2 regions of the Exiguobacterium sp. K1 genome follow, and region 2 is predicted to be linked to the other one. Evidence: a T-box and tRNA genes for the amino acid it is inferred to sense, from the RefSeq annotation. Region 2 holds a T-box; the other holds one or more tRNA genes.

Region 1 (16,109 bases), on a different contig from region 2:
TTTATTTTCACTCCGTCTGCCGCGGATTGTCATCACGCTGCTCGCCGGGATGGCGCTCGCCTTGTCCGGTTCGATCCTCCAAGGCATCACACGCAACGAACTGGCGGATCCCGGTATCATCGGAATTAATACAGGAGCCGGGGTCGCCGTCGCCATCTTCTTCCTCTACTTCCCGGTGGATGTCGGCTCATTCATCTACGGCTTACCGGTTGCGGCATTCTTAGGTGCTTTAGTGACCGCTGTCGCAATTTACGCACTCTCGTACGACCGGAATCGCGGCTTACAACCGATCCGGTTGATTTTGACCGGTGTCGGTTTCTCGATGGCCTTGTCCGGCATCATGGTCATTCTGATTTCTTCAACGAAACGTGAAAAGGTCGATTTCATCGCCAAATGGCTGGCCGGTAACATCTGGGGAACGGACTGGACGTTTGTTTATGCCTTACTGCCGTGGCTGATCGTCCTGATTCCGTTTACACTGTACAAAGCAAATAAGCTCAACCTGCTCGCCTTAAACGAACCGGTTGCGATCGGCGTCGGCGTCTCGATTGAAAAGGAACGGATTCAACTGTTGCTGACGGCCGTTGCCTTAGCTGCGTCCGCCGTTTCTGTTACCGGCGGGATTTCCTTCATCGGTTTGATGGCGCCGCACATCGCCCGGGCGCTCGTCGGTCCCCGTCATCAATGGTTCCTGCCGATTGCACTGTTGATCGGCGGCTGGCTGCTTGTCTTGGCGGATACGATCGGACGCAACATTGCCGGTCCGGATGGTGTGCCTGCCGGAATCGTCGTTGCCCTGATCGGTGCTCCGTACTTTATCTATCTGCTGCTGAAAAAGTAACGACAACAAAAAAACGAGGTCCGGATATTTACTCCGCTCCTCGTTTTTTGTTGTTCAATATTTAACCCGCCGCGCTTCCCGTTCCGCAAGAATCAGCTCGCGTTCTGATAAATGCGTCGGATCAAGTCGTTTGATCCGGGAATCGACGAGACGGTCGAGTGACAAGACAGACAGTAAAAAGACCAGAATCGGTCCGATCAGCGCTGGTCGCGACACATACGGAATCAAGAACTGGGACGCCACAACAAGTAAAAGCTCGGTAATTGTAATGACGATATACGGCAATCCGAGATGATCCCAGACTTCCATCCGGTCAAATCGTTTCGTGAAATAACGGTACTTCAACAAGCGGACCGTCCATTGGTAGCCGAGGACAGGAATCAGTAAAAAGTAATGCATCGAGACTTCGGCGAAGTTTAGATCATCTGCCAAAAACAAAAAGACGACCAACACGAGTAGAAAAAATACCGTCTGAACACGCCGGGCACGTTTCGTGAAGCGCAGATAATCAAGTGTTCGTTGCTGTTTGGTATTGTCCATTCCCTGACCTCCCCTACCGTCGTTTCATTCCGTCATGTCTGTCCCATTCCATTTCAATCCCGTCACCGGTCTGATACTGATATTCGTTCCCTTTCGCTTTCAGCCTCACCGGTTTAAGCGTTTGACTGTTTTGAACAGTACGGTCGGTCCATCTTTGAAATTGTAGGATAGCTGAAATCCATAACATTAACGGGAACAGATAACCCATATGTCCAAGATGCGGTGCAATGAATGCAGCACCCATTAGATAGACCGCTTCCAGTAACGTTACGCCGCCGAACACAAAACCGATTTTCCGGCTGGCGGTATGACGTTGCAAGAAGAAGAATTGAATCGCTCGTTGAAACCCGTTATAGACAAACAACGGCACAAGTATCAAAACGCCGGACCCCATTTCCGTTAACGGCAGGCTTCTTGAAAACAAAACGATCGTTAAAAATAAGCCGGCAATGACGTAAGTCCGCAGACGACGGCTGACGGTCGTCCATTTCTGGTATGTGCTCAATCCTTCTCTCATCTGTTCACCCCTTTTTTCTTCACTTCCGGTACTGTTCGATTTCCCGCATCGTCACAAAAGCAGGATCAAGATGTTTGGCACCGCGATTTAATTTGGAAACAAATAAGCTGATTACAAGCACCCAAATCAAAATCATCGTAAAAGAAACATCTGCATACTGAGGAAAGATGTATCCCACATAGAATAAAATCATAGGGACAAGATATCCAATCATCGAGGCGCGACCGACTTTTAAAACGGTCTGTTCATATAAATCAGTTTCCAAACGTCCCTTTAAAATGCGTAGACGCATGATTTCCCGGACGACACCTGCGAGACAAAGTACCGTAATCGAAAATAACGTAAACAGTCCCGTTTTCCAAAAATCCGGAATGAACCAGCCGATTAAGGCAAACAATAAAACCGGAACCGGAATCAGATGTTGAAGTTTTTTAAGCGGCGGTCCGAGCAGATTTAACCGTGTATTTTTTTCAAGCAATGTATTCATTTGATGTTAGCTCCTACTTTATACATTTTTGTATACTTCCTGATCACTGACAAAATCCGGATCATCGCGCCGAATCCGGCGTTTAAACCACCATTCAGACACCACGTAAATCGGGATCAGGATAATCAGAATCGTCCCCCAGATCTGCCAAAACGACAAATCCACCGTCAGTATCAAAAGGATGGCAAAAGTAACACTCAACACAACGTTTTGGACAAGCCAAAATTGCCAGTATGTCGTTGCTAGTTCTTCACCAACGTACGATTCAAGAATCTGGCGTTTTTTGACTTGATAACGCAGATTGGATCCAAGGAAAGCAACCGGAAACAACAGCGTCAGCAGAACCGAATCAAACCATGTCATTAAAATCCCGATCCCCATCAAAAGTAGAACTGTCCATAACCACCTCGTTCCTAATAGGTCTTTCTCCATGTAAGCTAGCGTCAATTCATGTAACCGTTCGTCCCGTGCCGTGCGCATGATGTTCTCTCCTTTAGCTGTCATTCTTCCAGGTCCTTTACGTGCTTATGCACTTCCTGATCACTGACGAAGTCAGGATCTCCCGACCCCGCCATCTTCTTAAACAGCCAATCGGTCGCAAAATAAAGCGGAGCGAGAATCAAGATTACCCAAAACGTAATCTTCCATAAAGACAGTCCTTTCGTTTCGAGTACAACCAGGAGCAATGAGCCATATAACACAATCTGAATTCCTAGCCATAGCATCGTTTGTGTCATGATCTGATCTTTGGAAAGATACCGTTCTAAAATCCTGCGTTTTTCCAGCTGAAACGGAAGATCAAAAATCAGATAGACAAGCGGCAACAGACCCAAATAAAGGGCGGAATCCATCGTTTCCGAAAAAATGCCGAGCGTCGCCGCCACGGCAGCCATCAGCCAGCCGTTTTTTTGCAGTTGACTCTTGTCGATATAGGCAAGCGTCAGTTCATGTAACCGTTCGTCCTTTGCCGTTTGCATCTGACTTTCCTCCTTCATCCCTGCTGAATCTCTGTTTCACTGATATAAGTCGGATCAATCTGTTTGGAGCGGTAGATCAAGAAACGCCGGCAGAGCCAGTAAAACGGGATGACGAAAAGACACAGTCCAAGCAAAAAGGTCGTACCTGACCGATTGGCCGTCAGAAGAATCAAGACTGCGAGCGCTCCGTATTGAAACACTCCGACGCCGACATGAAGACGAAACAGACGGTCTGCTGATCTTTGGGAGGTGTGACGGGCAACGATTTGAAAACGCCGGCGTTGCCTCACGACATCATATATGCAATAGAGAATCGGAATAATCAAAGCAAGGACAGGTTGTTCCATCAGCTTGCTGGCAAACAAGAAGAGTGCCAAGACGCCCCACAGTTTAGCGGTCGTCCGCTGATGCATATGTTGATAGAGTTCCCGTAATTCCATCTGGACTGTTATCGCTTGCATACAGACACGTTCCTTTCCGTTGGTTCTTACTGTAATATACTTACATTTTACCGGTTATGTTTCAAAAAAAAAGAAACTTCCAAAAAGAAGTTTCTAGGCTGAGACTTGGATGATTAGATAGATGACACTGTATGCAACGATGGCGAGCGGAATCATGGCGACGCCGATCAACCAACCGTTCTTATCCCGAATCCCGAGATAAAGGACCAGGCAACCGACGATAAAGGCGATGAGTGTAGTAAATGGATTCATAGGAGTTCCCCCTCAAGAAAAATAACCTATTCAGAAATTTCCCCTTCCCGGAACTTGATAAACACTAAAAGCATTTCTGCAACACACTGGACCATAAAATAAAAACAGTGTCGCTTCCGGCAGACATCCACCGGAACCAACACTGTCTTCCACTCCTTATTTCTTCGTGATGACGACTTTCTTCTCGACGACATGGCCGCCAAGGTCTTTCAATTTCAAGTTGTAGACGTTTTTACCTTTTTTCAAGGTAACGGTCTTGTTGATTGTTTTCTTAAACGCACGCATTTCATACGGTTCTTTGAACGAACGGCGGTATTCGGCGTTACCGTTCAGATCAAAGCGTAACTCATCGTAGTTGTCGCGCAGGACAATCGTCATTTTCGCTGTTTTCGTTTTGCTTGAAACGGTTTTTGGTGCTGTCACGCGGATTGTCGGACGCTCCGAATCGATGATGACCTGACGGCTGAAGGCAACACGATTGCCTTTTCCATCATAGGCTTCGACTTTAAACGACTTCACACCATCCGTCGTATACGTGATGTCATGGCTGAATGCATAGTGTTGTTGAACAGCATCCCAGCGTAATTTAACAGCTTTTCCGTTGATTTTGAATGATTTGATGCCGGACTCATCGGCGACGTTTCCTGAAACCGTCACTTGTTGTGATGTCGTTAAGCCGAGTGCTTCCGGTGTATCAATTTGAACACTTGGAACGGTTTTGTCGACACCTGAAGTGTTGACGTTTTTCTTCACGCTGTTACCCGCATAATCCGTTACAACGAACGTGACTTTCGCGCGGCTTGGCAGATCCGTCAGCGTGTAATTTTTAACAGATGGAGCAAGCGGCTCTTTCAAGACACTTTTTCCGTCGACCAAGATATCAAATGACGCGACACCCGTTCCTTGGTCACCAGCTGTCCAAGAAACTGCTTTTTTGTCAGCATCCCATTTGACAGTTGCTGCCGGAACTTTTGTATCGATGTAGATCGGGAATAACGCCGTCTGCCATTTCGCATTCGGATAATCGACGACCGATTTGACTTGGTAGTAGTACAGACCATCTTTGGCTTTTGCACCATTGACCGTTCCATCCCACGCGGCATTCGTGACCGGTGTGTAACCGTCTTCCGATCCGCCGTCATAATAGTTTTTGATGACATCCGACTGCGTTTCCAGTTTACGGAGTGTTGTTTTGTTGCGGTCAAGAATCGAGTACTCGACCTTTTTCGCATTCCGTAAGAACGACAGGATCGGGAAGGCCTCATCGGCACTGCCGTCTCCGTTCGGCGAGAACGAGACTTTTTCTTTGACGACGTCGCCTGCAGCATTCGTTCCGAGGAAGTTGTAGTTATCCTTCACTTCTGTCGCAAGACCTGTGATGCCGTAGAACGTGTTTTCATCGTACAGTGGTGCATCGACGATCGGTGCTTTGTCCCATGCTCCTTTGAAGCCGACATAAGGAACCGTCAATTCAGGATTTTTGCTCTTCGTATCCATCAGACGGACGAAACCTTCGACGAAGTAGCCGTTTTTGAAGATGGTTTCAAGAGGCGCACCGTTTGCCCAATCGACTGTATCTTTTAGATCCACTGTGACATTGACTTTCGTCGTACTCTTCGCGTTGATCGAAACCGAGCTTGCTTTCTTTGAGCCGACCGTGAAGGAAATCGGGAACGTCCCTTTGTTCGCGTCGACCGCATCGACTGTACCTTTTTTGAAGATTCCGTTGGCTTCAAGCAGATTCTGCCCTTGAACAGCGAGATCCGATTGGACCGTTCCGGCCAGTTTGTACGTCAGTTTTTCATTGCTGTAGTTCTTCAAGTCGAGCGTAAAGCTGAACTTGTCGCCAACTTGTTTCAAGGCCGCTTTCCCTTCACCTGACTTCGTTTCTGTCACGACGACCGGTGTTTTCATGGCTGCATGCAAGTCCATCAGTCCGGCTCCCTCACGACGTGGTGAGTAGTAGTTGCCGGTCTTCGCTTCCTGATTGTACTTTCCTGAATCCAGTTGCGGACGGGACGTGTTCATCAAAATGGTCTTCGCGAGTTTAACGCGTGTCGCGCCACTGACTTTGAAGTCTTTATCAATACGTTGCATAACGAGTGCTGTTCCGCCGGCAACGTGTGGTGCTGCCATCGAAGTCCCGCTCATGACGCCATATTCATTGGCGTTGAGAGTGGAGTAGATTTTTCCGCCCGGTGCCGTGATTTCCGGTTTGAAATCAAGATTCGGTGTCACACCCCATGAGGTGAAATCAGACATTTCTCCTGCGACCGGGTTTGGTGTCGAGACGGCTTTCCCGTCAAACGTCACCGTCAATGCTTTACCTGCTTTTGCTTTCGCTTCGAGCTCGTTACCGTCTGCGATGCTCAACGAGACGAGTGGAATCGTCGGTTTATTGAGCGCCATGCTGACATAATCACCGTGCTCGACACGACCGCGAACGATGACGCCGGCTGCTCCTTGTTTTTCAGCTTCCGCTTGAATCATCGCGTAGTTAAAGTTACCGTTCCGGACGACGAAGACGACTTTATCTTTGACGTCTTTGTCCGCATAGTTCGGTTCACTGCCGTCACCGACATACACGACATCCATCTTCTCTTTATCAAAGACCGCAATTGGATTCGGTGAATCTTGTTTTTGGTAGGCCAGGTAACCGGCATCCTGTCCGTCAACCTTTAATGCCATACCTTCGAGTGTCAATTGTGTGTTTTCAACAGACGCAACTTGAAGCGACTCGCTGATCAGTCCAGGTGAACCGACGACTCCGACATCCGGATTCGACGCGTACGGGTTTCCGGCTCCGCTTCCGGCGAATGCCGAGTTTCCGGCCGAAATCGCACATAAAATCCCGTTGTTCATCGCATTGACGATCGCTTTTTGTTCCGGATCATCTTTTTGGACGAACGATGCCGTTGAACCAAGACTCATGTTGATGACATCTGCGCCGAGCGCAATTGCATCGTCGATCGCTTTAATATAAATATCACTGAATGTCGACGGCATCCCCGGGTCATTGCCGAATACTTTCATTGCGAGCAGTTGTGTCTCCGGTGCCACCCCTTTAATCCCGCCGTTCGTTTCATCGCCGTTGGCACCCACCGTACCGGCAACGTGCATCCCGTGCATCGAAGCGCCTGGTCCGAGGTCACGGATTTCACTGTCATGATCGGCATAGTTATAACCGTACGGGACTTTTTCCGTAAAGTAGTTTCCTTTTAATCCTTTTGACGCTTTAAAGCCTTCGACTTTTGACGACGTCAAATCAACTTTCGTCTCCGGACTGAGGACCATATCCTTATGGGTCGGATCGATTCCCGTATCGATGACGGCAACGATGGTGCCTTCCCCTTTATAGCCGTAATCCTGCCATGTTTCTTTTGCATTGACCATGTCTTTACTGTGTAACATGTTTGGTGTTGCGCCTTTTTCGACTTCCGGACGCGCATACTCATGTGCAATATGTACGGTTTTGATGCCGCTTAACTTTTTCAACTCTTTGATTTCACCGTATTTGACTTCACCGCTGAAACCGTTCAGGACGGTCGTGAAGCTTTCTTTATAGGAAACCGCAATGTCTTTTTTAGCAATCGCTGCTTTGACTTCTTTTTGTTTATTGACGATCTGATTCTTGAGAATGATTTTTTCCGTATTGCTTAACGTACTGTAGCGTTTATTCTGTGCCTGCGCATGTTCAATCGCGGCTTTTTGATCGAGTTCGACGACAATCCGTACTTTTTCGTTTTGGCTGTATGACTTTTCCTGACCCGCTTTTTTCAGTGAGAGTGCTTGTGGCTTTTGTACATCCACTTTTTGTGATGATACATTTCCCTCAGCATGAACTAGGCTGGAAGATGTCATGAGGGCTGCCGCCATCAGAGCAATCTTCTTTTTCTTCATTCTTTTTCCTCTTTTCCAAAAATGTAATGTGGAACAAAACCTATTAAACAAAAATTCTGTATTTTTAGTTTAATTAATTTTCTCTTAATATACAATTTAAATTTGGAGTATTTTAAAAATAATTGTTGGTTTATGGCATATGAACCAATTAACATCCTTCATTTACCTTTTATCAAAAGAAACCTTTTTTCTGAAGACACAAAAAAACCCCCGGTTGCCCAAGGGTTTTCAAGTAAAGCGATATGGAGACTATCGGGCTCGAACCGACGACCTTTTGGCTGCCAGCCAAACGCTCTCCCAGCTGAGCTAAGCCCCCGTGTGTTTCTATAATGAGTATAACCATTGCTGTTCACTTTTTCAATATAAAATTAGACCGCTTACAAAAAAATCTCCTTCACCTTGCGGGTAAAGGAGAATCTTCTATTATTTGTTCAACTCACGCATCATATCCGCCTGTCGTTCGAGTTCAGCCTCCTGCTCGAGAATCAGCACTTTTTTGTACGTCCGTGCCGAAATCAGGATACTGATTTCATATAACACGAACAACGGAACAGAAATCATCAAGTGCGAGGTGATATCGGGCGGTGAGATCAACGCCGCGATCACGAACAGCGCAAAATACGCATACTTCCGATTCTTCCGCATGAAGAACGGCGTCACGAGTCCGAGCCGTGTCAAAAACATCGTCACGACCGGCAACTGGAACAACAGACCGAACGGAATCGTCAACCGGATCAGAAAGCTGAAATAGTTCTCGACCCCGATGACCTGTTCGATTCCGAGTTCTTGCCCGAGTTCCGTCGATACTTCGAGTAAAAACGGTAACAGCCAAAAATAAGAAAATGAAATACCCGCAAGGAATAAGAAAAACGTCACGGGAATATACGTCAACGTCGCTTTTTGTTCTTGGTCGTGCAGACCGGGACGGATGAATGCCCAAAGCTGATACATCCAAAACGGGGACGCCAAGACGATTGCGATGATGAACGCAAGATTCAGATATAACATCAGTGGATCAACAACGTTAAACGCATTCAGCCCGATTCCGAGTTCCTTTAAGTCGGCCTGTAAGAAACGGACGAGCGGCCGGACGAGCGGAAAGGCTGCGATAAACATGACCACTACAATGATGAGCGACCAGATGATCCGCTTACGCAGTTCATCTAAGTGCGATGTCACACTCTGTTCTTGATCGATCGCCATGATTCACTCACTTCTCTTTCATTTCGTCCTTTTTGTCCTTATCATCTTCCATGATGCCGTTCGTTGCGCTCTTGAACTCTTTTAACGTTTGACCAGCGGCGCGGCCGAGTTCCGGTAATTTCTTCGGTCCGAAGATGATTAAGGCGACGACACCGATCAAAGCGATGCTCCCCGGTCCAATACCAAGTGTTAACGGGATTAAGTTTTCCATTATGATTTCACTCCTTCAGCTGATTGCGAATAATGCTTCATAAAATACACGAGCGACTGCAGCTCGATTGACAAATCGATGTGATGCACCCGAACGTGGGCCGGTACATTCAACCGGGCCGGTGTAAAGTTCAAAATGCCGGTCACACCATACTCAACTAACTCATCTGCCACTGACTGGGCGAACTGAGACGGTACCGTCAAGATGGCGACATCGACATTGTTCGCTTGGATTTGTTCTTTCATATCCGAGACGTGATAAATTGGAACGTCCTGCGTCGTCGTTCCGACCTTGTCCTCATCGGCGTCAAACGCGATGACGATACGAGTACTATTATTCTTTAAAAAGTTATAATTTGCAAACGCCGTTCCGAGATGTCCGACCCCGATTAAGGCGACATTCGTGACCTCGTCTTGGTTGAGTGTCTTTCGGAAAAATGTTAACAAATGTTGAACATTATAACCGTACCCTTTTTTCCCTAACGCCCCAAAGTAGGAAAAGTCACGACGGATCGTCGCGGAGTCGACTTTGACCGCTTCGCTGAGCTCTGCTGACGAGACGCGCAACTTGCCGGAGTTATAAAGACTCTGGATAAAACGATAATATAACGGCAGCCGTTTCGCCGTTGCTTGTGGTATTTTTGTGTCTGGCCCATTCATACTGCAGTTCCCCCTTCGGCCACGTTCTGACGTGGCACCCAAATCAATGCAAAGAATTCTACTCCCCTTGATTGTAAACCACTTCACATAGAGTAACAAATATTATATTCGGCAGGATTTTTCGTGATAGACTAAAGGGTGGAAGGATGGATGGATATGATTCTCTTACAAGTAAACCAACTCTCAAAATCATTCGGCGTCGAGCCGATTTTAGACAATATTAAACTCGAAGTACAGGAACGGGACCGGATTGCCCTCGTCGGACGAAATGGTGCCGGAAAATCGACACTTTTAAAAATCATCGCCGGGGAGCTGTCACATGACTCGGGCGAGATCATGAAAAGCAAGGAAGTCCGGATCGGTTATCTCGCGCAGGACAGCGGACTCGAGTCGAACGAATCAATTTGGAACGAGATGCTGACTGTTTTTGAGCATCTGCAGGATCAGGAACGGGCACTTCGCCGGATGGAAATTGAAATGGGCATGGAACACATTTTAAATGATCCGGCCGCTTATGACCGTCTCCTTAAAACGTACGACCAGGCACAACACGACTTCTCGGAAGCCGGCGGCTATCAGTTCGAAGCCAATATCCGCTCCGTCTTACACGGGATGCGCTTTTATCCGGACGATTATTCCCGACGGATTCAGACGCTTTCCGGTGGACAGCGGACCCGGCTCGCCCTCGCGAAGATGTTGCTGCAGGCACCGGAACTGCTGATTCTCGATGAGCCGACCAACCACTTGGACATCGATACACTGTCCTGGCTTGAAAGTTACTTGTCCGGTTACCGCGGCGCTGTCCTGATCGTTTCCCATGACCGGTATTTCCTCGATCAAGTCGTCAACGTCGTCTATGAATTGTCCCGGAACGTCTCCCGGAAGTTTACCGGTAATTATACGAAGTATCTCGAACAAAAAGCGGCGCTCTACGAACAGGAAATGAAACAGTTCGAACAGCAACAGGAAGATATCGCGAAGATGCAGGATTTCATCCAGCGCAACATCGCCCGGGCAACGACAACAAAACGGGCGCAAAGCGTCCGCAAACGTCTTGAAAAGGTCGACCGGATCGACCGGCCGGACGGTGACGAACGTAGTACGGTTCTGTCATTCCCGATTGAAAAGCAGAGCGGCAATGATGTGCTGCAGGTCAACCAACTCGCAGTCGGCTATGAAGAAGCCGTCTCGAAAAACATCACGTTCCGTCTGCAACGCGCGGAATCACTGGCGCTCGTCGGACCAAACGGAATCGGCAAGTCGACACTACTGAAAGTGCTCGTCGGCCGTCTGAAACCGTTATTCGGAGACTACCGGTTCGGAACCGGTGTCTCAATCGGTTACTACGATCAGGAGCAGGCGGAACTGAATGACCGCAACCGGGTCATCGATGAAATTTGGAATGAATGGCCGTTGATGCGCGAACAGGAAGTCCGGTCTGTGCTTGGTCAGTTCCTCTTCAGCGGAGACGACGTCTTTAAGCTCGTCCATGAATTATCCGGCGGAGAACGCGGACGCCTGGCGCTCGCAAAACTGAAGTTACGCAAAACGAATCTGCTTGTCCTCGATGAGCCGACGAACCACTTGGATCTTGATTCGAAGATGGTCCTCGAGAATGCCCTCGTCGACTACGAAGGGACCCTGCTGTTCGTTTCCCACGACCGCTACTTCATTGACCGCGTCGCGACGCGTGTCATTGAAATGAGTTCAGACGGTGTGACCGATTACCTCGGTGACTACTCGTATTACATGGAGAAAAAAGCCGAGAAAGAAGAAATCGCCCGTCTTGAAGCGGAAGAAGCGAAAGCAATCAAAGTCGCGTCGACGAAGACGATTGACAAGGAAGCCCAAAAAGAAGCACGTAAGAAGAAACAGCAACTCGAACAGCTCGAGCAAGAGATCGAACGGTTGGAGAACCGGTCGGTTGAAATCGAACAGCTGTTGTGTGAACCGGAAATCTTTAATGATATTCCGAAAGCGACCGCCCTGTCGGCAGAACGTGATCAGATCGACGTCGATTTGCTTGAGCTGATGGAACAGTGGGAGTCGTTTCACTGATGCGATCGAAAAGTTATCTGATCAATCTGATCCAAGGATTATTGTCCGGTGTCCTCTACTTCGTCCCGATGTATGCGGACTATGTCTCGGCTTTCATTCGTCCGGATGCGTTTAATGCTGTGTACCCGTTGTTCATCCTGATTTCCTGCATGATCGGACTTGTCATCCAAACGTGGAGCGGACTGTTCATTAGTTTATTGTCCGGTCTGATTTGTACGTTGTTGACGATTCAGTCGTTCGTCGAACTGAATGATCCAATGATCATCATGTATTACGGCGCTGTCTCACCACTGGTCGCTTTTTTGATCAGCTGTGTCGGAATCTGGGCACTTGCCGTCCTGTTTTATTTGCTCGACGGTTTTCAGTACAGCAAACGCCATAAAATGGAGTAAGTCACAAAAAAGACGAGAGAAGCAGATTCGATATCTGCTTTCCTCGTCTATTTGTATGGCATTGTCTTATTTCGTAGGACGCGCAATCGTAAAGATGTCACCGATTTTCGCGTAGTCATTGCCGGCAAGACGGGCAATCGCGTTTAATCCGTCTGCATCAATCCGGAAGGACTCTTCCAGTTCATCTGCGACATGATAACGGATGACTTCGCCAATCAATAAATCGGCTGTTTCAAGTTCAATGTGTTGCGTCAGCTTCAGCTCAAACCGGATTTTTGCTTCTGCGACCGCGGGAACATCAATCAAATCACTGTCAATCAGTGTCAGATTCGTCCGCTCCAGTTCACTTTCGCCGTAAGCAAGCGGTGCTGCCGTCTCGTTGACCGCTTCGACAATCTCTTCACTGACGATATGAATGACATATTCTTTCGTTAACAAGATATTTTTAGCCGTATCCTTCTCCCCTTGATCCGTCTTTTGGACGGCAATCAACAGTTGAGGCGGATGACTTGAGGCGACGGTAAAGAACGAAAACGGGGCAGCATTGATTGTTCCGTCCGCTCCTCTTGTCGTGACGAAAGCAATCGGTCGCGGGATGATACTCCCGATCAACAATTTATAGTTTTCTTTTGGACTGAGTGACCGCGCATCAAACTTCATTGTTATAACCTCTTTCTCTGTTTACCCGAGCATGGCTGCGAGTGAATAGTCTCCAGCACCAATCAAGGCGACGCCAAGAGCGATGACGATCAGTGCCATGTTGTATTCGTACCCGTTCTGTGTCACCCAGTAACCATTTTGACCGTGCACCTTGATGATCGCAACGAGCATCGATCCGATAATCAGTGCTGCTGCGAACCATAAGAAGAGACCGCCGGCAAACAGTACGCCGCCGACCAGTTCCGCAAGTCCTGCCGCAAGCGCAAGTGTTTTACCCGGTTTCATGCCGATCGACTCAAACCAGCCGCCTGTCCCCTCAATCCCGTGTCCACCGAACCAGCCAAACAATTTCTGTGTCCCGTGTGCGGCAAATGTTAAGCCAATCACCAAGCGTATTAAAAATAATCCTAAATCCATCATCTTTCTCAAACTCCCTTTTACTTAATGTTTTTTAATTACTTTTAGTAACCCAAATAAGACTATAAACTATCACTTACTAAAAGTAAATAGATTTGTTTTTGTTCTTTTTGTTACATTAAGTAAAATGATTCGATTTTTTTAGTAGAAGCGGGTATACTACAAATATAGAAAGGATGAGTGCTGATGGAAGAGACATTGATTCCGACTGCCCTTTGTCCGAAAGTCGAACATGCCTTTGAAATTTTGGGCAAGAAGTGGACGGGCTTGATTTTACGTCATCTCATGACAAAGACCTGTCGTTTCAACGAAATTCAAGATGCGATTCCGGAGTTGTCTGGTCGTATGTTAACGGAGCGCATGAAGGAACTTGAGGCGGAAGGTATTGTGATCCGGACCGTCATTCCGGAACGTCCGATTAAAATTCAATACAGTTTGACTGACAAAGGTCGTCAGCTTGAACCTGTCATTCGTTCAATCGAAGAATGGGCCGAGCTCCAAGACTGACATGAAAAGTCTCTCCACTTGGGAGAGGCTTTTTATTTCTGTTTGTATTGAGAACGATTATCAATTAAACTAAAGATGTTCATGTCTTGGAGAAAGGATGATTCAGATGAACATCATGATCGGTTTTGTCAGCATGTCCGGCAATACAGAAGACATCGTGCAGATCTTGCAGTCGGAACTCGAGCGCAAGGGCTGCACGGTTCATATACAAGAGCTCGATCAGTTATACCCGTCCGATTTTTCTCAGTATGATGCCGTTCTACTCGGCTCCTACACATGGGGGGACGGCGATTTACCGTATGAAGCGGAGGACTTCGTCGACGAGCTGGGGGAAAGTACGTTAAACGGCTTAGCCGCTGCTGCCTTTGGCTCCGGTGACTTGGATTATCCGAAATACTGTGCAGCCGTCGATACATTGGAACAGACGCTTGCATCTGCCGGCGCGACGATCGTCGTCCCAGGGCTTAAGATGGAGTTTGATCCGAATACACCGGAAAAACAAGCCGCCTGTCGTACGTTCGCGAATGATTTTTTTGTCCGGGCACAACGGCTTCACGCTTAACCGGAAAGAACCTCGACTTCAGCCGAGGTTCTTTTTTGCTTTCCAGCGTTTTTGGAGATACCAAGGAACAATCGTCAAGACAAGAAAGACGACAATTGCACCGATGATGAGTTGTGGATCTTTCGAGACGATGCTGCTCCCTAAAAAGTTATAGGCAAACGTCCCGGGAATGATTCCAATCAACGTCGCGAGGAAAAAGGATAACAAGCGGACTTTTGACAGTCCGGCGGCATAACTGATCAAATCGAAGTTGAAGATCGGCAACAGCCGGAAAATCAGGACATAGATAAATCCATTTTTCTCGAGTTGCTGCTGAATCTGATGGATTTTTCCGGCCTGTTCCTTTTTCTTGATCAACCCATTTCCAAGCTTTTGGGCAACTAAAAAAGCGACGACTGCACCAAGTGTCGCTCCGATGACGGTGTAAAGTGTTCCGAGCCAGGCACCAAACGCCAGACCGCCGGTAATCGACAAAACGGATGCCGGGAAAAAAATCAACGGACGAATCGTATAGAGTAAGATATACAGAATCGGCGCCCACATTCCGAACGATAAGATCCAGTCCTTGATGTCGGTCGGACTGAGGTTGAGATAGGAACGGCTGAACCAGATCAGTCCGCCGATCAAAAGAACAAGCACTAGAATCCTGATGAATTGTTGCTGGCGTGTCATAACATATCTCCTGTCTTTGGCAATAAACGCTCTTACTTTATGCAATTCCCGAATTCAATCCGTCTTACGCGTTTTGCCGCTTTCGCAATGTGTGTTTCAGCTCAGACCGTTTTCGGGAACTACATAGAGATACCATGTAACTCAAGAAAGGTGATTATCATGACACAACCGATTAAAGCACTGGTCTTTGATGTCTACGGTACATTGTTTGATGTCCATTCCGTCAAAGTGAAAGCAGAGGAACTCTATCCGGAACACGGGGAAGCCATCAGTCAGGCCTGGCGTCAAAAACAGCTCGAATATTCCTTTTTACGTCAGTTAAACGGTCAGTACGTCCCGTTCAGCCAAGTGACGCGTGATGCGCTCCGCTATGCCTTGCTGCAACTGAAGCTCCACGTCACGGAAGAAAATATTGCAGACCTGATGGAAGTCTATTTGAAGCTCGATCATTATCCGGAAGTCGATGATGTCTTACAGCAGATGGGTGATAAACAAATCGCCGTCTTCTCGAACGGTTCACATGACATGCTTGATCCCCTGATTGAACAATCCGGTCTCTCCGGACGGTTTGACCAGATCATCAGTGTCGATGATATCAAGCAGTATAAACCGACACCCGCTTCCTATATGCATGCGCTCAATACGCTCGGTCTCAAACGGGAGGACGTGCTGTTCATGTCATCGAACGGTTGGGACATCACCGGTGCGAAAAGTTTCGGTTTCCGGACAGCCTGGATTAACCGGTCGGGTCTGCCCGTCGAAGAGCTGAATCTCGATCCGGACAGTATTTATG
Region 2 (16,109 bases):
CAAACCGACGGAAATTCTCTTTACGAGCGGCGGCACGGAGTCGGATAACTATGCCATCATCGGTGCCGCGATGCAGTATCAGTCGAAAGGACGTCATGTCATCACGACACGGTTTGAACACCATGCCGTGCTTCATGCGTTCGAGGAACTGGAAAAGCGGGGATTCGACGTGACGTATCTCGAAATACCGGAGTCCGGTATCATAACGGAAGAGGCGTTACGGGCAGCTGTTCGGCCGGATACGATTCTAGTATCGATCATGTTCGGAAACAATGAAGTCGGGACGGTCCAGCCGATTGCGGCATGCGGTCGTTTCCTCCGGGAACAACAGATTATTTTCCATACCGATGCCGTCCAAGTCTTTGCAAAGTCGCCGATCGACGTGGAAGCGATGCAAATCGATTTGCTGTCCGCATCAAGTCATAAAATCAACGGACCAAAAGGCGTCGGCTTATTATATATCCGTTCTGCCGTCAAACTGGCTCCTCAGTCGTATGGCGGGGAACAGGAACGAAAGCGTCGTGCCGGAACGGAAAATGTCGCCGGAATTGTCGGATTTGCGGAAGCGGTCCGGCTGACGGCAATGGAACGCGAAGAACAGGTTAAGCAGTATCAACTGTTGCGGCATACATTGCTCGAACGGCTTCGTTCCTCAACGATTGATTTTGAAGTCAACGGGACAGACGGATTGCCGCAAGTCATCAACCTGTATTTCCCGGACGTCGAGATCGAACCGTTTTTGATTATGCTCGACATGCGGGGCATTGCCGTTTCGAGCGGAAGTGCCTGTACGGCAGGGTCGGTCGAACCGTCGCATGTCTTGTCCGCGATGTACGGTGAAAATCCACGGACGAAACAATCGGTCCGAATCAGCTTCGGCCGTGGAAACGACAAGGCGCAAGTCGAACTGCTCGCACAAGGCCTGATAGATGTCGTAAAATCGTTTCAGAACAATTAAGAGGTGAAAACAATGAATACACGCGCAAAAGCACCGGAGGAAACAACGGTCGTCGTCGGGATGTCCGGCGGTGTCGATTCGTCCGTTACGGCTTATTTATTAAAAGAACAAGGATACAACGTCATCGGGATATTTATGAAGAACTGGGACGATACAGATGAAAACGGATTTTGTACGGCAACGGAAGATTACGAAGATGTCATCGCCGTCGCCAATCAAATCGGCATTCCGTATTATGCGGTCAATTTCGAAAAGGAGTACTGGGACAAAGTCTTTACGTACTTCTTGGATGAATATAAACTCGGCCGGACACCGAATCCGGATGTCATGTGTAATAAAGAAATCAAGTTCAAGGCATTCCTTGACCATGCGATGCGCTTAGGGGCGGATTTTGTTGCGACGGGCCATTATGCACGAGCTGTCTATGAAGACGGGGAGCATAAATTATTACGCGGCGTCGATACAAATAAAGACCAAACGTATTTCCTGAACCAACTGTCACAGGATCAAATTGCGAAAGCGATGTTCCCGATTGGGCATATGGAAAAATCAGAAGTGCGGAAAATCGCGGAAGAAGCGAACCTTGCGACAGCAAAGAAAAAAGATTCGACCGGTATTTGTTTTATCGGGGAACGGAATTTCAAACAGTTCCTCAGTCAGTATCTGCCGGCGCAACCGGGTGAAATGCGAACACTCGACGGGACAACGATGGGGCGTCATGACGGTCTGATGTATTACACGATGGGACAACGCCACGGTCTCGGAATTGGTGGAGACGGAGAACCGTGGTTCGTCGTCGGGAAAAACCTCAAAGAAAACATCCTGTTCGTTGAACAAGGGTTCCATAATGAATTGCTTTATTCAGAAGGCTTATATGCGTCTGACATCAGCTGGACGGCATCTATGCCGATCGGGACGGAATTCCGTTGTACAGCGAAGTTCCGTTACCGTCAAACGGATACACCGGTCACGGTTCGTGTCCTCGACGGCGGACGTCTGGACGTCGCATTTGACGAACGGCAACGGGCGATTACTCCCGGACAAGCCGTCGTCTTTTATGACGGAGATGTCTGTCTCGGCGGAGCAACGATTGACGATGCCTACAAAGCAGGTCAAGCATTAACGTATCTTGCATAAGGGAGAGATTGGGATGAATTACAACGAAGTCGGATTCCGACATTTAGAATCCGGTAATTATGAATTAGCGGCTCAAGCTTTTAATGATGCCATTGAAGAACAGCCGAACGACCCGACCGGTTACGTCAACTTGGGGACATTACTCCAATCGATGGACGATGCTGACCGGGCACTCCGGTTTTACGATAAAGCCTTGACGATTGATCCGACGTTCGCCAGTGCCCATTATGCCAAAGGTGCCTTATACTTCTCGGCGGATTTATTGGTCGAGGCGGAAGAGTCGTTACGTCTTGCTTTGCTGCACGGACTCGATGATGCCGATCTCCATTTCATGCTCGGTCTGACGTATCAAAAGCTCGGGGATCCGGTTCGGGGGATTCCGCGTTTGAAACAGGCGACGGAACTGAACGGGGTGGATGTTGAAATCGCCTTCCAGTACGGTCTTGCCCTGGCTCAGAACGAACAGATTGAAGAAGCGGCTGAAATCTTTGAACAGGTCTTATTGCTCGAAGAGACACACACCGATGCCCGTTATAATTATGCCATTGCACTGGCCTTTTTAGGTCAGCAGGAAGCATGTTATACAGAGCTCGAAACCGTTCTTGCCTATCAGCCAAACCATACGCTGGCGCAGGATGCCAAAGCGAAAATGGATGCCTTACTAAAATAACCAGGAAAAAGACTCTGCTGTCGACGGCTTGTGGCAATCGATTCAGCAGAGTCTTTTTTTTAATGGCCGACTTCGCGGACGATGCGTAGTGGCGGACCGGAAAATTCCTCATAGGCTTCATCCATATTTTTCGTATAGAGCTCAATGACATTGTTTTCTGTATCTTTAAAATAAGCCGAGTATTCCTTGTCATTAGACGTCTCTTGTTCATCCCATTCCCGAATCTTGACGTCAATCGATGCACCCCGAAGCAAATCAAGTGCTTCGTTAAATTCGTCTTTCTCAATATAAAAGGCACAATGGACATGAACGCCGCCTTCATCATACAAGCTGTCCCATTCTGTCACGGGAAGGTTTTTGACGGTCCGTTCTTCCATCGTAAAGTCCCGTTTGAGCCAAAGACCGAGACGGGTGTTTCCTCCGATGTACAACCATGTCGCCCAAACCCCATCCTGTTTTTCCTGTTCATGACTCGGCTCTGCATCTTCCGGTGCCCATTGTTCGACGATTGGAATTCCAAGCGTTCCGTTCCAAAAGGCGACGGCCCGGTCCATGTCCTGCACTTCTAAAACTAATTCACATAATCCTGCAATCGGCAGACGTCCCATGTTTGTTCCTCCATTCAGATAATATATGAAGGAATGTTTCCCTCATTTAAAATCCCTTAAACGAATGCTATGATAATAACTGAGTAACGGAGTCCAGAAAGAGAGCAGGTGGAGTGATGGAGCACCCCCATCAAGTAGTCGGTCGTATCAAACGTGTGCTTTTTTCCTCCGAAGAAGAAGCCCATTCCATCGTCCTGATGGCGATCAAGGAAAAAAACTTTGAACTAAAAGAAACGGAGCTTGTCGTTACGGGAACCGGTGTCGGAATCGAACTCGGCGGAACGTATCAAGCGTTCGGACGGTTGATTGATCATCCGCGATTTGGCAAACAACTAAAAGCAGAGTTGATCCGGCGTTCGGTCCCGATGACGAAACACGCTGCCGTCCGTTTTTTGACGAACGGATCGTTTACCGGCATTGGTCCGAAAACAGCGAAAAATATCGTCGATGAGCTCGGTGAAGATGCCATTGACATCATCTTAAAGGACAGTAAAGCACTCGATCGTGTCCCCGGGTTAAAACAGAAGCAGGCGGATGTCATCTTCAGCCGGCTTGCGACCTTATACGGTGTCGATCAACTGATGCTTTTTTTAGCACCGTTTGATGTCACCCCAAAACTCGCAGCAAAGATTTATGCAGCGTACGAAGGGGATGCGATGGCGAGAATTCGTGAAAATCCTTATTCCTTGATGTATGAGGTCAGTGGAATCGGTTTTAAGACGGCCGACCAAATTGCCTCGCACCTCGGACTTATCGGACTGCATCCGGAACGGGTCGCAGCATCCATCATGCACATCCTCGAACAGGAAGCGGGAGAAGGGCATGCATTCGCGACGGTCGAATCCCTGTTACAGCGGGCACCGCGTCTACTTGGCGAGGATCCGGGTGAACGCCTGGAACAAGCCATCGAGCTGTTACTGACGGAAGATAAGGTCAAACTCGAAGAAGGTTGTTTGTATCTGCCGACGATCTTCTATGCGGAAGTCCGGGCGGCAAAAGAGTTGGCCCGTGTCATGGCGAACGGATCCGAGCAGGAAGTCGATGTAGCGACGATTTTGTCAGCCATCGGTCAACTTGAAGAACGGTTTGGTATGGAATACGCCGTTCAGCAACGGGAGGCGATTGAGCTTGCGGTTAAGGCGCCGTTGATGGTTCTGACGGGTGGACCCGGAACCGGGAAGACGACGGTCATCAAAGGGATTTTGCATGCGCTTCAAGAAATACATGATTGGCCGCTTGAAAAAAGCCAGGTCAAGTCAGGTGAAGTCTATCCGTATGTGCTCGTCGCCCCAACCGGACGGGCGGCCAAACGGCTGTCGGAAGCAACGGATGTTCCGGCGATGACCATTCACCGCCTATTAAAATATGACGGAACGAACTTCCAACTGGACGAAGACCAACCGATTGCCGGTAAAGTACTGATCATCGATGAATCGTCCATGATCGACATCTATCTGTTATCGAGTTTGTTACGGGCAGTGCCAAACGGGATGAAGATTTTATTCGTCGGCGACCGTGACCAGCTGCCATCGGTCGGTCCGGGACAAGTCCTTGCCGACTTGATGGATACGGACGGTATTCCAGTCGTCCGACTCAACGTCGTCCACCGTCAAGCGGAAGATTCCTCGATTCTCCGGTTGGCCCACGATTTAAAAAATCGTGTCACTTCGGCTGATTTGCTGGCCCCTTTATCCGACCGTCGTTTTTATTCGCTTGCTCCGCAGGAATCGTTGCGCGGTATCGCGGCTTTTGCCGAAAAAGCACTGGCAAAAGGATATTCGAAGTTTGACGTTCAAATTTTAGCGCCGACGTACCGGGGACAGGTGGGCATCGACGAATTGAATATCGTTCTGCAAAAAGTCTACAATCCGGAAGCGCCGAAAAAACGGGAAGTCAAACAAGGGACACGGATTTACCGGAGCGGAGACAAGATTCTTCAGCTCGTCAACAATGCGGAAGAGAATGTCTACAACGGTGATATCGGTGAAATCGTCAATATCTTTTTCGCAAAGGAAAATGTCGATAAGGTGGATAAAATCATTGCCCGGTTCGATCAGACGGAAGTTGAATATAACCGGAGTGATTGGGATCAATTTACGCATGCCTATGCGATTACGATTCATAAAGCGCAAGGATCGGAGTTTCCGATCGTGTTGATGCCGGTCTTTTTCACCGGTGCCTTCAAGCATTCCCGGAACCTCATCTATACAGCCGTCACGCGGGCCAAAGCCAGTCTGCTGTTGTTCGGAGATCCCCGTGCCTTCCATAAAGCATCACAAGAGGAAGAGCCGCGCCGGCGGACACGGCTCATTGAACGGCTCGGCGGTATGACAAAGACTTGACTGAATGCATCAGATAGGTAATAATCACGGTAGATGAATGGACGCAAAACGTTGATGGAAGATAAGTAAATCGTAATTTTTATGACCAGAGAGAGATGGAATTGCTGGAACCATCTTCATGACGATTCGATTGAAGCTCCTTCCGGAGTCGAGTGCAAACACTTGCGGGTAATCTCCGTTAACGGATTTTTCGAGGTAAAGGGAGCAGTTGTCTTTACGAACGAGGGTGGTACCACGAGAGCGATGCTTTCGTCCCTTTTCAGGGATGAATGTATCGTTTTTTTTGCGTTCAGGACAAATTAATCAATGGGGGTATTTTCGATGAAACCATTAAAACCGTTGACGGGTGCACAAATCCGTCAAATGTATCTCGACTTTTTCCAGTCTAAAGGGCACGCAATCGAACCAAGTGCATCACTCGTTCCAATTGAGGATCCGACGTTACTCTGGATCAACTCAGGTGTTGCTACGTTAAAAAAATATTTTGACGGACGGGTCATTCCGCAAAATCCACGGATTGTCAACGCACAGAAATCGATCCGGACGAACGATATCGAAAACGTCGGGAAAACAGCACGTCACCATACATTTTTTGAAATGCTCGGAAACTTTTCGGTCGGCGATTACTTCCGCGAAGATGCGATCAAATGGGGCTGGGAACTCTTGACGAGTGACGAGTGGTACGGTCTTGATCCGGATCGTCTTTCCGTAACGATTCATCCGGAAGACGACGCGGCACGTCAAATCTGGCTCGAACTGGGTGTGCCGGCCGAGCGCATCATCCCGCTTGAAGATAACTTCTGGGAAATCGGGGAAGGTCCTTCAGGTCCGAACACGGAGATTTTCTTCGACCGTGGACCGGCTTTCGGAGATGATCCGAACGACTCTGAACTCTATCCGGGCGGCGAAAACGAACGATACCTTGAAATCTGGAATATCGTGTTCAGTCAATATAATCATGACGGACATGGCAACTATACAGAATTACCGCGTAAAAACATCGATACCGGAATGGGTCTTGAGCGGATGGCGAGCGTCATGCAGGACGTACCGACGAACTTTGACACCGACCTGTTCATGCCGATCATCCACAAAACGGAAGAAATCAGCGGGAAACGTTACCGCGAAGACACAAAACTGGATGTCGCGTTTAAAGTCATCGCCGACCACATCCGGACGGTTGCCTTTGCCATCGGAGACGGAGCGTTACCTTCGAACGAAGGACGCGGTTATGTCTTACGCCGACTGCTCCGTCGTGCTGTCCGTTATGCAAAAATGCTCGGAATCGAACGTCCGTTCATGTACGAACTCGTTGATACAGTCGGCAGCGTCATGGTCGATTTTTATCCGCAAGTTCCGGAAAAAGCAGATTTCATCAAACGTGTCATCAAAAACGAGGAAGAGCGATTCCACGAGACACTGCATGACGGTCTTGCCATCCTGAACACAGTGGCACAAGCAGCCAAAAATAACGGCGAACATGTCATCAGCGGAGAAGATGCTTTCCGTTTGTATGATACGTACGGTTTCCCGCTCGAACTGACGGTTGAATACGCAGAAGATCACCAGATGTCCGTCGATGAAGAAGGGTTTAAACTGGCGATGGATGAGCAACGGAAACGTGCCCGTGCTGCCCGTGAAGACGGCGGTTCGATGCAACAGCAATCAGAAGTATTGGCAACTTTGACTGTTCCAAGTCAATTCGTTGGTTATACGGACCTTGAGGCGGATGCAAAAATCATTGCTTTGTTGCATGATGGAGAACGAGTGACAGAAGTCGCTGCCGGCGAAGAAGCACAATTGTTGCTTGATGTTACACCGTTTTATGCAGAGAGTGGCGGAGAAGTGGCAGACTCAGGAACGATCACGGGTCCGGATTTCGTCCTCGATGTCAAAGATGTTCAAAAAGCACCAAACGGTCAAAATCTGCATACCGTTGTGGTCCGGACAGGAATTGCTTTAGCAGATGCATCCGTTCATGCCGCGGTCGAAGCATCATCGCGTCAAGCCATCACGAAAAACCATACGGCAACCCATTTGTTGCATAAAGCGTTGAAAGACACACTCGGAACACACGTCAACCAAGCGGGTTCACTTGTTTCAGCGGATCGTCTGCGCTTTGACTTCTCGCACTTCGGAGCAGTGACGGCTGAAGAATTAGCAACAATCGAACAGGATGTCAACCAAGCAATTTGGGCATCACTTGCAGTAGAAATTGAAGAAATGAACATTGCTGATGCAAAAGCAAAAGGGGCAATGGCACTGTTCGGTGAAAAATACGGCGAGACGGTTCGTGTCGTTTCGGCTGGAACATATTCGATCGAACTGTGTGGCGGAATCCACGTCCGCAATACAGCAGAAATCGGTCTGTTCAAGATTGTTTCCGAATCAGGAATCGGAGCTGGCACACGACGAATCGAAGCCGTCACAGGCGCTGGAGCCTATCATGTCATGAACGGTCACCTGCAGACACTCGAGCAGGCAGCACGTGTCCTGAAAACGAAAACGACGGAAGTACCGGGACGAATCGAAGCACTTCAAGTTCAGCTTCGCGAAACGGAACGGGCACACGAATCATTGCAGGCAAAACTTGCAAACATCGAAGCGGCGTCACTTAAAGATGATGTCGAGCAGATCAACGGCGTCCAGGTGCTTGCGAAGCAAGTCGACGTCTCGGATATGGATGCCCTTCGCGGCATGATGGACGAACTGAAGTCAAGTCTCGGTTCGGCAATCATTGTCCTCGGTAGTGCGCAGGGAGACAAAGTCAACCTCGTTGCGAGTGTCTCAAAAGACTTAATCGATCAAGGGTACCATGCCGGTAAATTGATCAAGGAAGTAGCGACTCGTTGCGGCGGCGGTGGCGGCGGTCGTCCGGACATGGCACAGGCCGGCGGAAAAGATCCTGCAAAATTAAATGAAGCTCTTGCGTTTACTTCACATTACGTGCAATCACTGGCATAATAGAGAAGTAGTGTAAATGAAAGAGGTGATTAACGTGAGTCAGATGGATCAAACGATGAAATTTAATTTTCCAGAAGACGATAGCCAGGCGGCGACACGCGAAGTATTGCTGACGGTCTATCATGCTTTAGAAGAAAAAGGCTATCATCCGATCAACCAAATCGTCGGATATCTACTTTCCGGTGATCCTGCTTACATTCCTCGTCATAACGATGCACGTAATATGATCCGAAAGATTGAGCGTGATGAACTACTGGAAGAACTCGTGAAATCTTATCTATCGGAGAGTGGAGACAAAAAATGAAGCGTGCCATCGGACTTGATGTCGGTTCGAAGACGATCGGTGTTGCGGTGAGTGATTTGATGGGCTGGACAGCACAAGGCGTCGAAACCATCAAATGGACAGAACCTGAATACCCGGTCGCCTTCAAACGACTCGAGGCAATTATTAAGGAATACGGTGTCGAAATCATCGTCATCGGACATCCGAAAAACATGAATGGGTCAATTGGTCCCAGAGCTGAGGCGAGTGAAGCGTTCGCGCGTGAAATCGAAACCCAGACGGGCCTTTCGACTGTTCTTGTCGACGAGAGACTGACGACGATGCAGGCAGAACGTATGCTGATCGATGCCGATGTCAGTCGGAAAAAACGGAAACAAGTCATCGATAAGATGGCAGCAGTCATGATCCTGCAATCTTATTTGGATCGGGCAAATCGATAAGGAGGAAATGAGATGTCTGAAGAAAAACGGCAGTATCTCTTTCCTGATGAAGACGGTGGCGAACATCTTTTCGAAGAATGGTACCGTTATGTCAGTGAGCGAACCGGCAAGACCTATTTATTTCTCGAAATGATTGGTCATCCGGAAGAGGGCGCAGATGATTTAATCATTTGTGAAATCGACGAGTTTGGCGAAGGCGAAGATGATTTTGAATTGAGCCTGATTGATGAAAACGATGAGCAGACTTGGGATGAACTTGAGACTGCATTAAAGGAGCGGATGAATGATGCAACAGAATGAACCTACACATTACGTAATTCCCGATGGAGAAGGAAACGAATTTAAATTTGCCGAGCGTTTACGGTATGAAAGCCCACGTTCAAGCAAAACTTACATTTTCCTCGAGCCGGTCGGCGCGGATTATGATGAAGCAGAAGAAGTCGACATCTTCGTTTATGAGTTAGAAGAGTACGGTGACGGCGATGATGACTTTAACCTCGTCCCAATCGCAGAAGACGATGCAGAAACTTGGGATGAAATTGAAGAAGTCTTTAATACATTAGAAGACGAGCTTGACTAAACCGACTCGTGTATAAGGTGGTGTCGTCAGAGCAATGGCTCTTTCGATATCACCTTGTTTTAAGAGAAGAAGGAGGAACCGATGGAGAATGAATGGAAGAAAAATGCTGAAATCGAAAAGAAACGTCGCCGGACATCGCGCCGGATTACGTTAATCATCCTTTCAGTATTGTTCACGATTTTCTTAGTAGCAGGAGCAGCCATCTACATCTTTTTAAAGAGTTCACTCGAACCGGTCAACGAAGAGGCGACGAAGTCTGTCAAGGTTGAGATTCCTTTAGGCGCCGGTACAAGTACGATTTCAAGCATTCTTAAAGAAAAAGATTTAATCGCGAACGAAACGATTTTCCGCTATTATGTCCGCTATAAGAATGAATCGTCATTCCAAGCCGGGACATACACGTTGACTCAAGCGATGACACCGGACGAAATTATCAATGAGTTGAAGACCGGAACCGTCATGAAAGCAGCAGATGTCAAAATCACGCTCCCTGAAGGAATCACGATGGACCGTCAAATTGCCATCATCGCGAAGGCAACCGGTTTTAAAGCTGACTCCATCCGTAAATCTCTGACAGATGAGGCATATATCAAAACATTGATTGAAAAGTATCCGATGCTGACGGACGAAGTAACGAAGCAGGGCGTCCTCTATTCTCTCGAAGGCTATCTCTTCCCGGCGACATACGAATTCGACAAAGGAAAAAGCATCAATCAAATTGCCGAAACGATGTTGGATGAGATGGAAAAGATATATGATGCGAATGCCGATGCTATTAAGAAATCAGGCATGACTTTCCATGAAGTGCTGAGTCTCGGATCCATGGTTGAGCGGGAAGCCGCAACACCAGACGATCGTCGTGAGATTGCCGGTGTCTTTACGAACCGACTGAACGACGGGATGAAACTCCAATCGGATCCAACGGTCTGGTACGGTACAGGAGAAAATACAGCATTGACGACATTAAAGGATTTGGAGAACAATTCGAAATACAATACGTACAAGTATGAGGGGATTCCGATCGGTCCGATTTCAACCGTCAGTGAAGATTCAATTCTTGCCGTCCTTAATCCTAAAAAGACGAAATACGTTTATTTCTTTGCCCGACCACCAAGTGATAAAAATCCACGCGGTCAAATTCTTTATGAGGAAACCTATGAGGAACATCAACGTAATGTTGTGAAGTACAAACCGGAATGGGTCGAATACGAAGCAAGTAAAGAGCAATGAACAGGAGGTTGATCGGGAACGGTATGTTCGTTCCCGGTCAACCTGTTTATGCGCAGAAGGAGTGAATTCCGAATGAATGATTTTACAGCGTATGTCGAAGGGATGATTCGGCCACGTGATCCCTTGTTACAGGAAATGGAAGCATACGCGAAAGAGCACCATATTCCAATCATCGAACTGACGGGATCGGAAGTTTTATTATCGTTGTTGACGTTACAACAACCGAAACGAATTCTCGAACTCGGCACAGCGATTGGGTACAGTGCGATTCGGATGGCTCGCGCCTTGCCGGATGCCCGGATCACGACCGTTGAACGAAATGCGAAACGATACGCCGAGGCCAAGATGTTCATTGAACGTTCGGACGTTGCGGACCGGATTGACATCGTTTTTGCGGATGCAGTAGAATTAGCCGAAACCCTTGAACAGCAATTTGATGCCGTGTTCATCGATGCGGCCAAAGGGCAGTATAAAAAATTCTTTAACGGTTATGGGCGATTGGTGCCAATAGGCGGAGTTTTATATACGGATAACCTATTTTTGCACGGGGATGTCCTGGAGACGGATCCGAAGACGTTTGACCGGAGAAGACGGCGGCTTGTCCGTCTGGTCAAAGAATTTACGGCATGGATGATGGAGCAAGACCAATATGATACGACGATTTTCCCGCTTGGAGACGGCGTGTCCGTCAGTCGGAAAGTAAAGTCGGAATGAATGATGGAGGTACGAATTCAATGCAAAAACCGGTTGTAATTGGTGTGGCTGGAGGAACAGGTTCAGGAAAGACGACGGTCGCACGTTCACTTGTCGACGCATTCCCGAGTGAATCCATCGTCATGATCGAGCAGGATGCTTACTATAAGGACCAAAGTGAATTATCGATGGAAGAGCGCTATCAAACAAACTATGATCATCCGTTTGCCTTTGACAATGATTTGCTGATTGAACACATTAAGGCACTGCGAGAAAATCAGGCGGTTGAAAAACCGGTCTATGATTACGTTGCGCACACACGGGCAACGGAGACGATTCCGCTTGATCCACGTGACGTCATCATCGTCGAAGGTATTTTAGCGCTTGAAGATGAACGTTTACGGGAATTGATGGATATTAAAGTCTTCGTGGATACAGATGCCGATGTTCGGATTCTGCGCCGGATGCAACGTGATATGAATGAACGGGGACGGTCGATTGATTCCGTCGTCGAGCAATATACGAAAGTTGTCCGTCCAATGCATCTCCAGTTTTGTGAACCGACAAAACGGTATGCAGACATCATTGTTCCTGAAGGTGGCGAAAACCACGTGGCGATTGATTTACTCGTCACGAAGATCCGTGCGATTCTCGATTATCGGTCTTCACTTGATCAAAGAGGATATTGATTCCAAAAAAGATGTGAATATACTATACTAGTGGAATAAAAAGGAGCGTGACAAAAATGGCAGAAAAACAGTATTACATGACGCTTGAAGGTAAAGCGAATGTTGAAAACGAATTAAACGAACTGAAGTCAGTCCGCCGTAAAGAAGTTGTCGAAAATATTAAAATCGCCCGTTCATTTGGTGACTTGTCGGAAAACGCGGAATATGATTCAGCGAAAGAAGAACAAGCAATGGTCGAAGGCCGGATTGCTCAATTGGAAGAGATGTTACGCAACGTTGCCATCGTCTCGGAAGATGAGAAGGATATCTCGGTCGTTGGTATCGGGACGACAGTTACATTCTTGATCCTTGAAGACAACGAAGAAGAAACGTATACGATTGTTGGTAGTGCAGAAGCGGATCCGTTCACAGGAAAAATCTCGAACGAATCACCGATTGCGAAAAGTCTGTTCGGCCACAGTGTCGGCGAGCAAGTTTCTGTCCAAGCACCAGGCGGAGATTTCGCTGTAAAAATTACATCAATCAAGTAAATACGAATGAACAGCAGCCGGAGCAATCCGGTTTTCTGTTTGAACGGGGGAAAAAGAGATGCCAATCGCAATTATCGGAGCAATGGAAGAAGAAGTAAACTTACTTCGAAATGAATTATCGGAACGAAAAGATACCGTCATTGCCAACTATCATTTTTATGAAGGATTGTTGAACAGTGTACCGGTCGTCATCTTAAAATCCGGTATCGGAAAAGTGAATGCGGCTATCGGAACGACGTTGTTACTCGATCATTTCAAACCGAGTGCCGTCATCAATACCGGTTCAGCTGGCGGATTCAGAGCCGGTCTGAAAGTCGGAGATGTCGTCGTTTCGACGGAAGTCCGTCATCACGACGTTGATGTGACAGCGTTTGGTTACGAGTATGGTCAAGTACCGGGAATGCCGGCTGCCTATACAGCTGATCCGAAATTGATTGCAACAGCGGAAGCTGTCATTGAACGGATGGATGCGATTCGGGTCGTCCATGGCTTGATCGTGACAGGTGATTCATTCATTCATGATACAGAGCGTTCGAACCTCATTAAAACGAACTTCCCGGATGTAGCGGCAGTTGAGATGGAAGCAGCGCCGATTGCGCAAGTTTGCCATCAATTCGATGTCCCGTTCGTCGTGACACGTTCGATTTCTGACAGTGCCGATGAAGAAGCATCTCTGTCATTTGATGAATTCTTGGAGATTGCTTCGATTAATTCAGCGAAGATGGTCATGGAAGTCGTCCGCACATTAGCTGATTCAGAGTAATCTGGATGACGTAAAGGAAGGTCTCTCAATGGGAGGCCTTCTTTTCTCTTTGACAAAATGTGTTTAACGCTTTATATTAGTACCAGATACTAATTTCAAAGGAGCAATCATATGAATATCGGAATTGTAGGACTCGGTACATCATTACCCGAACATCGGATGACAAATGATGATTTAGCAGCGACACTCGATACGAGTGATGAATGGATTCGGACACGTACAGGAATCGGGGCGCGGCGGATTGCAGATGATGCAGTCGATGTCACGGATTTAGCGACGGAAGCAGCGGAAAAAGCATTAGCAGATGCTAACCTGACAGCAGAAGACATCGGATTGATTGTTGTCGGTACGGCAACCGGACGTGCTTTCCCGTCGACTGCCTGTATCGTTCAGGAGCGGATCGGTGCACTCGGTGCAACAGCTTTTGATATCAGCGCAGCCTGCAGCGGATTCATTTTTGCCCTACAGACGGCTTCGAGTATGATGACGGCAACGGGATCAAAACACGCACTTGTCATCGGAGCAGAGAAGATGTCAAGCATCGTTGACTGGTCAGACCGGTCGACGGCCATCTTGTTTGGTGATGGTGCCGGGGCAGTTGTCCTCGGTCCAACCGAGCAACAAGGATTGAATGCCTTTGAACTGGGCACGGATGGCCGCGGAGCACATCTGTTATTTAAAAACTTGGATGGTCCGATTGAAATGAACGGCCGGGAAGTCTTTAAGTTCGCAGTCCGCAAATTACCGGACATCGTGGAGAAAGTCATTCAAAAAGCGGACGGAACCCTGGCCGAACTTGATTTACTGATTCCGCATCAAGCGAATTTACGGATTATTGATGCAGCACGTGAACGGCTTGGGATTGAAGAAGAGAAAGTAATCGTGACGATTGACGAACATGCGAATACATCTGCTGCGTCAATACCACTTGCACTAGAAGAGGCACGGCGACAAGGAAGATTGTCACCGGGGACGACACTTGTCCTCGCCGGATTCGGCGCAGGTTTGACATGGGGAGCAGCTTACATTACTTGGACTAAAGGGGAGAACACATAAAATGATGAGAAAACGTGTAGTAGTAACAGGTATGGGCGCACTGACGCCAATCGGTAATGATGTCGATACATTCTGGAATGCCTTAAAAGCCGGTGAAAACGGGATTCGTCCGATGGAACGTCTCGATATCGATGAGTATCCGACGAAAGTAACGGGAGAATTACAGAATTTTGATGTAACAGAATTCATTGAAGCCAAGGAAGCCCGGAAAATGGACCGTTTCGTCCATTATTCGCTCGTCGCAAGTATGGAAGCCGTCAAAAATGCTGATTTGGATGTTAAAGCCAATGCTGAACGTATCGGCGTCTGGATCGGATCCGGTATCGGCGGCGTCGAGACGATTGAAAAACAGGCGAAAATCTATTTTGAACGGGGCCATCGTCGTGTCAGCCCATTCTTCATCCCAATGATGATTCCAAACATGGCGAGTGGCCAAGTTTCGATTTATACAGGCGCAAAAGGACCGAATAACTGTTCCGTCACTGCATGTGCTTCCGGTACGAACGCGATTGGTGAAGCGTTACGCGTCATTGAACGCGGTGACGCGGACGTCATGATCGCCGGTGGAGCAGAAGCACCGATTACCAATCTTGCATTTGCTGGTTTTTGTGCCAATAAAGCGATGTCGACGAACCATGATCCAAACACGGCAAGCCGTCCGTTTGATGAAGGCCGTGACGGATTCGTCATGGGAGAGGGTGCCGGAATCCTGGTACTTGAAGAGTATGAACATGCAATCGCCCGCGGTGCCAAAATCTATGCAGAAGTCAGCGGATACGGATTAACAGCCGATGCTTACCATATCACAGCACCAGATCCAGACGGTGACGGCGGAGCGCGCGCAATGGCGATGGCGATTAAAGATGCAGGTATCGAACCGGTTGCCGTTCAATACATCAATGCACACGGAACGAGTACACCGATGAACGATGTGTTAGAGACGAAAGCAATTCATACAGTCTTCGGCGAACATGCTGAAAAATTAGCCATCAACTCGACGAAATCGATGATTGGTCATTTGCTCGGCGGTGCCGGTGGAGTGGAAGCCATCGCAACGATTAAATCGTTGCAAGAGCAAATCGTTCACCCGACGATTCATTTGGAACAACCGAGTGAAGGGTGTGATCTCGATTACGTACGCGAGGGAAGCCGGTCATGGGATCTTG

What was found. A T-box is a leader RNA that pairs with one kind of tRNA and senses whether it is charged. The one in region 2 lies ahead of alaS (alanine--tRNA ligase), so its partner is inferred to be a tRNA-Ala.
Region 1: it encodes a tRNA-Ala, which carries the amino acid that the T-box ahead of alaS (alanine--tRNA ligase) is inferred to sense. The anticodon was not compared.

The regions. Positions count from the first base shown of each region.
Region 1 is NZ_JAOTIT010000002.1:437,329-453,437, forward strand. It holds gene N7U64_RS07480 (iron ABC transporter permease) at 1-841, shown strand, start outside; gene N7U64_RS07485 (hypothetical protein) at 896-1,381, opposite strand; gene N7U64_RS07490 (hypothetical protein) at 1,395-1,898, opposite strand; gene N7U64_RS07495 (hypothetical protein) at 1,918-2,385, opposite strand; gene N7U64_RS07500 (hypothetical protein) at 2,404-2,865, opposite strand; gene N7U64_RS07505 (hypothetical protein) at 2,886-3,362, opposite strand; gene N7U64_RS07510 (hypothetical protein) at 3,377-3,823, opposite strand; gene N7U64_RS07515 (hypothetical protein) at 3,917-4,075, opposite strand; gene N7U64_RS07520 (S8 family serine peptidase) at 4,232-7,975, opposite strand; tRNA gene N7U64_RS07525 (tRNA-Ala) at 8,219-8,291, opposite strand; gene tatC (twin-arginine translocase subunit TatC) at 8,399-9,178, opposite strand; gene N7U64_RS07535 (twin-arginine translocase TatA/TatE family subunit) at 9,186-9,389, opposite strand; gene N7U64_RS07540 (redox-sensing transcriptional repressor Rex) at 9,389-10,048, opposite strand; gene N7U64_RS07545 (ABC-F family ATP-binding cassette domain-containing protein) at 10,205-12,106, shown strand; gene N7U64_RS07550 (hypothetical protein) at 12,106-12,498, shown strand; gene N7U64_RS07555 (flavin reductase family protein) at 12,565-13,158, opposite strand; gene N7U64_RS07560 (DoxX family protein) at 13,180-13,578, opposite strand; gene N7U64_RS07565 (winged helix-turn-helix transcriptional regulator) at 13,762-14,082, shown strand; gene N7U64_RS07570 (flavodoxin) at 14,189-14,644, shown strand; gene N7U64_RS07575 (TVP38/TMEM64 family protein) at 14,663-15,316, opposite strand; gene N7U64_RS07580 (haloacid dehalogenase type II) at 15,476-16,109, shown strand, end outside.
Region 2 is NZ_JAOTIT010000001.1:254,908-271,016, forward strand. It holds gene N7U64_RS01210 (cysteine desulfurase family protein) at 1-958, shown strand, start outside; gene mnmA (tRNA 2-thiouridine(34) synthase MnmA) at 971-2,095, shown strand; gene N7U64_RS01220 (tetratricopeptide repeat protein) at 2,109-2,765, shown strand; gene N7U64_RS01225 (VOC family protein) at 2,825-3,373, opposite strand; gene N7U64_RS01230 (ATP-dependent RecD-like DNA helicase) at 3,490-5,715, shown strand; T-box leader at 5,758-5,975, shown strand; gene alaS (alanine--tRNA ligase) at 6,037-8,679, shown strand; gene N7U64_RS01240 (IreB family regulatory phosphoprotein) at 8,714-8,983, shown strand; gene ruvX (Holliday junction resolvase RuvX) at 8,980-9,402, shown strand; gene N7U64_RS01250 (DUF1292 domain-containing protein) at 9,415-9,702, shown strand; gene N7U64_RS01255 (DUF1292 domain-containing protein) at 9,686-9,982, shown strand; gene mltG (endolytic transglycosylase MltG) at 10,064-11,212, shown strand; gene N7U64_RS01265 (O-methyltransferase) at 11,285-11,926, shown strand; gene udk (uridine kinase) at 11,947-12,594, shown strand; gene greA (transcription elongation factor GreA) at 12,651-13,124, shown strand; gene mtnN (5'-methylthioadenosine/S-adenosylhomocysteine nucleosidase) at 13,183-13,887, shown strand; gene N7U64_RS01285 (beta-ketoacyl-ACP synthase III) at 13,999-14,943, shown strand; gene fabF (beta-ketoacyl-ACP synthase II) at 14,945-16,109, shown strand, end outside.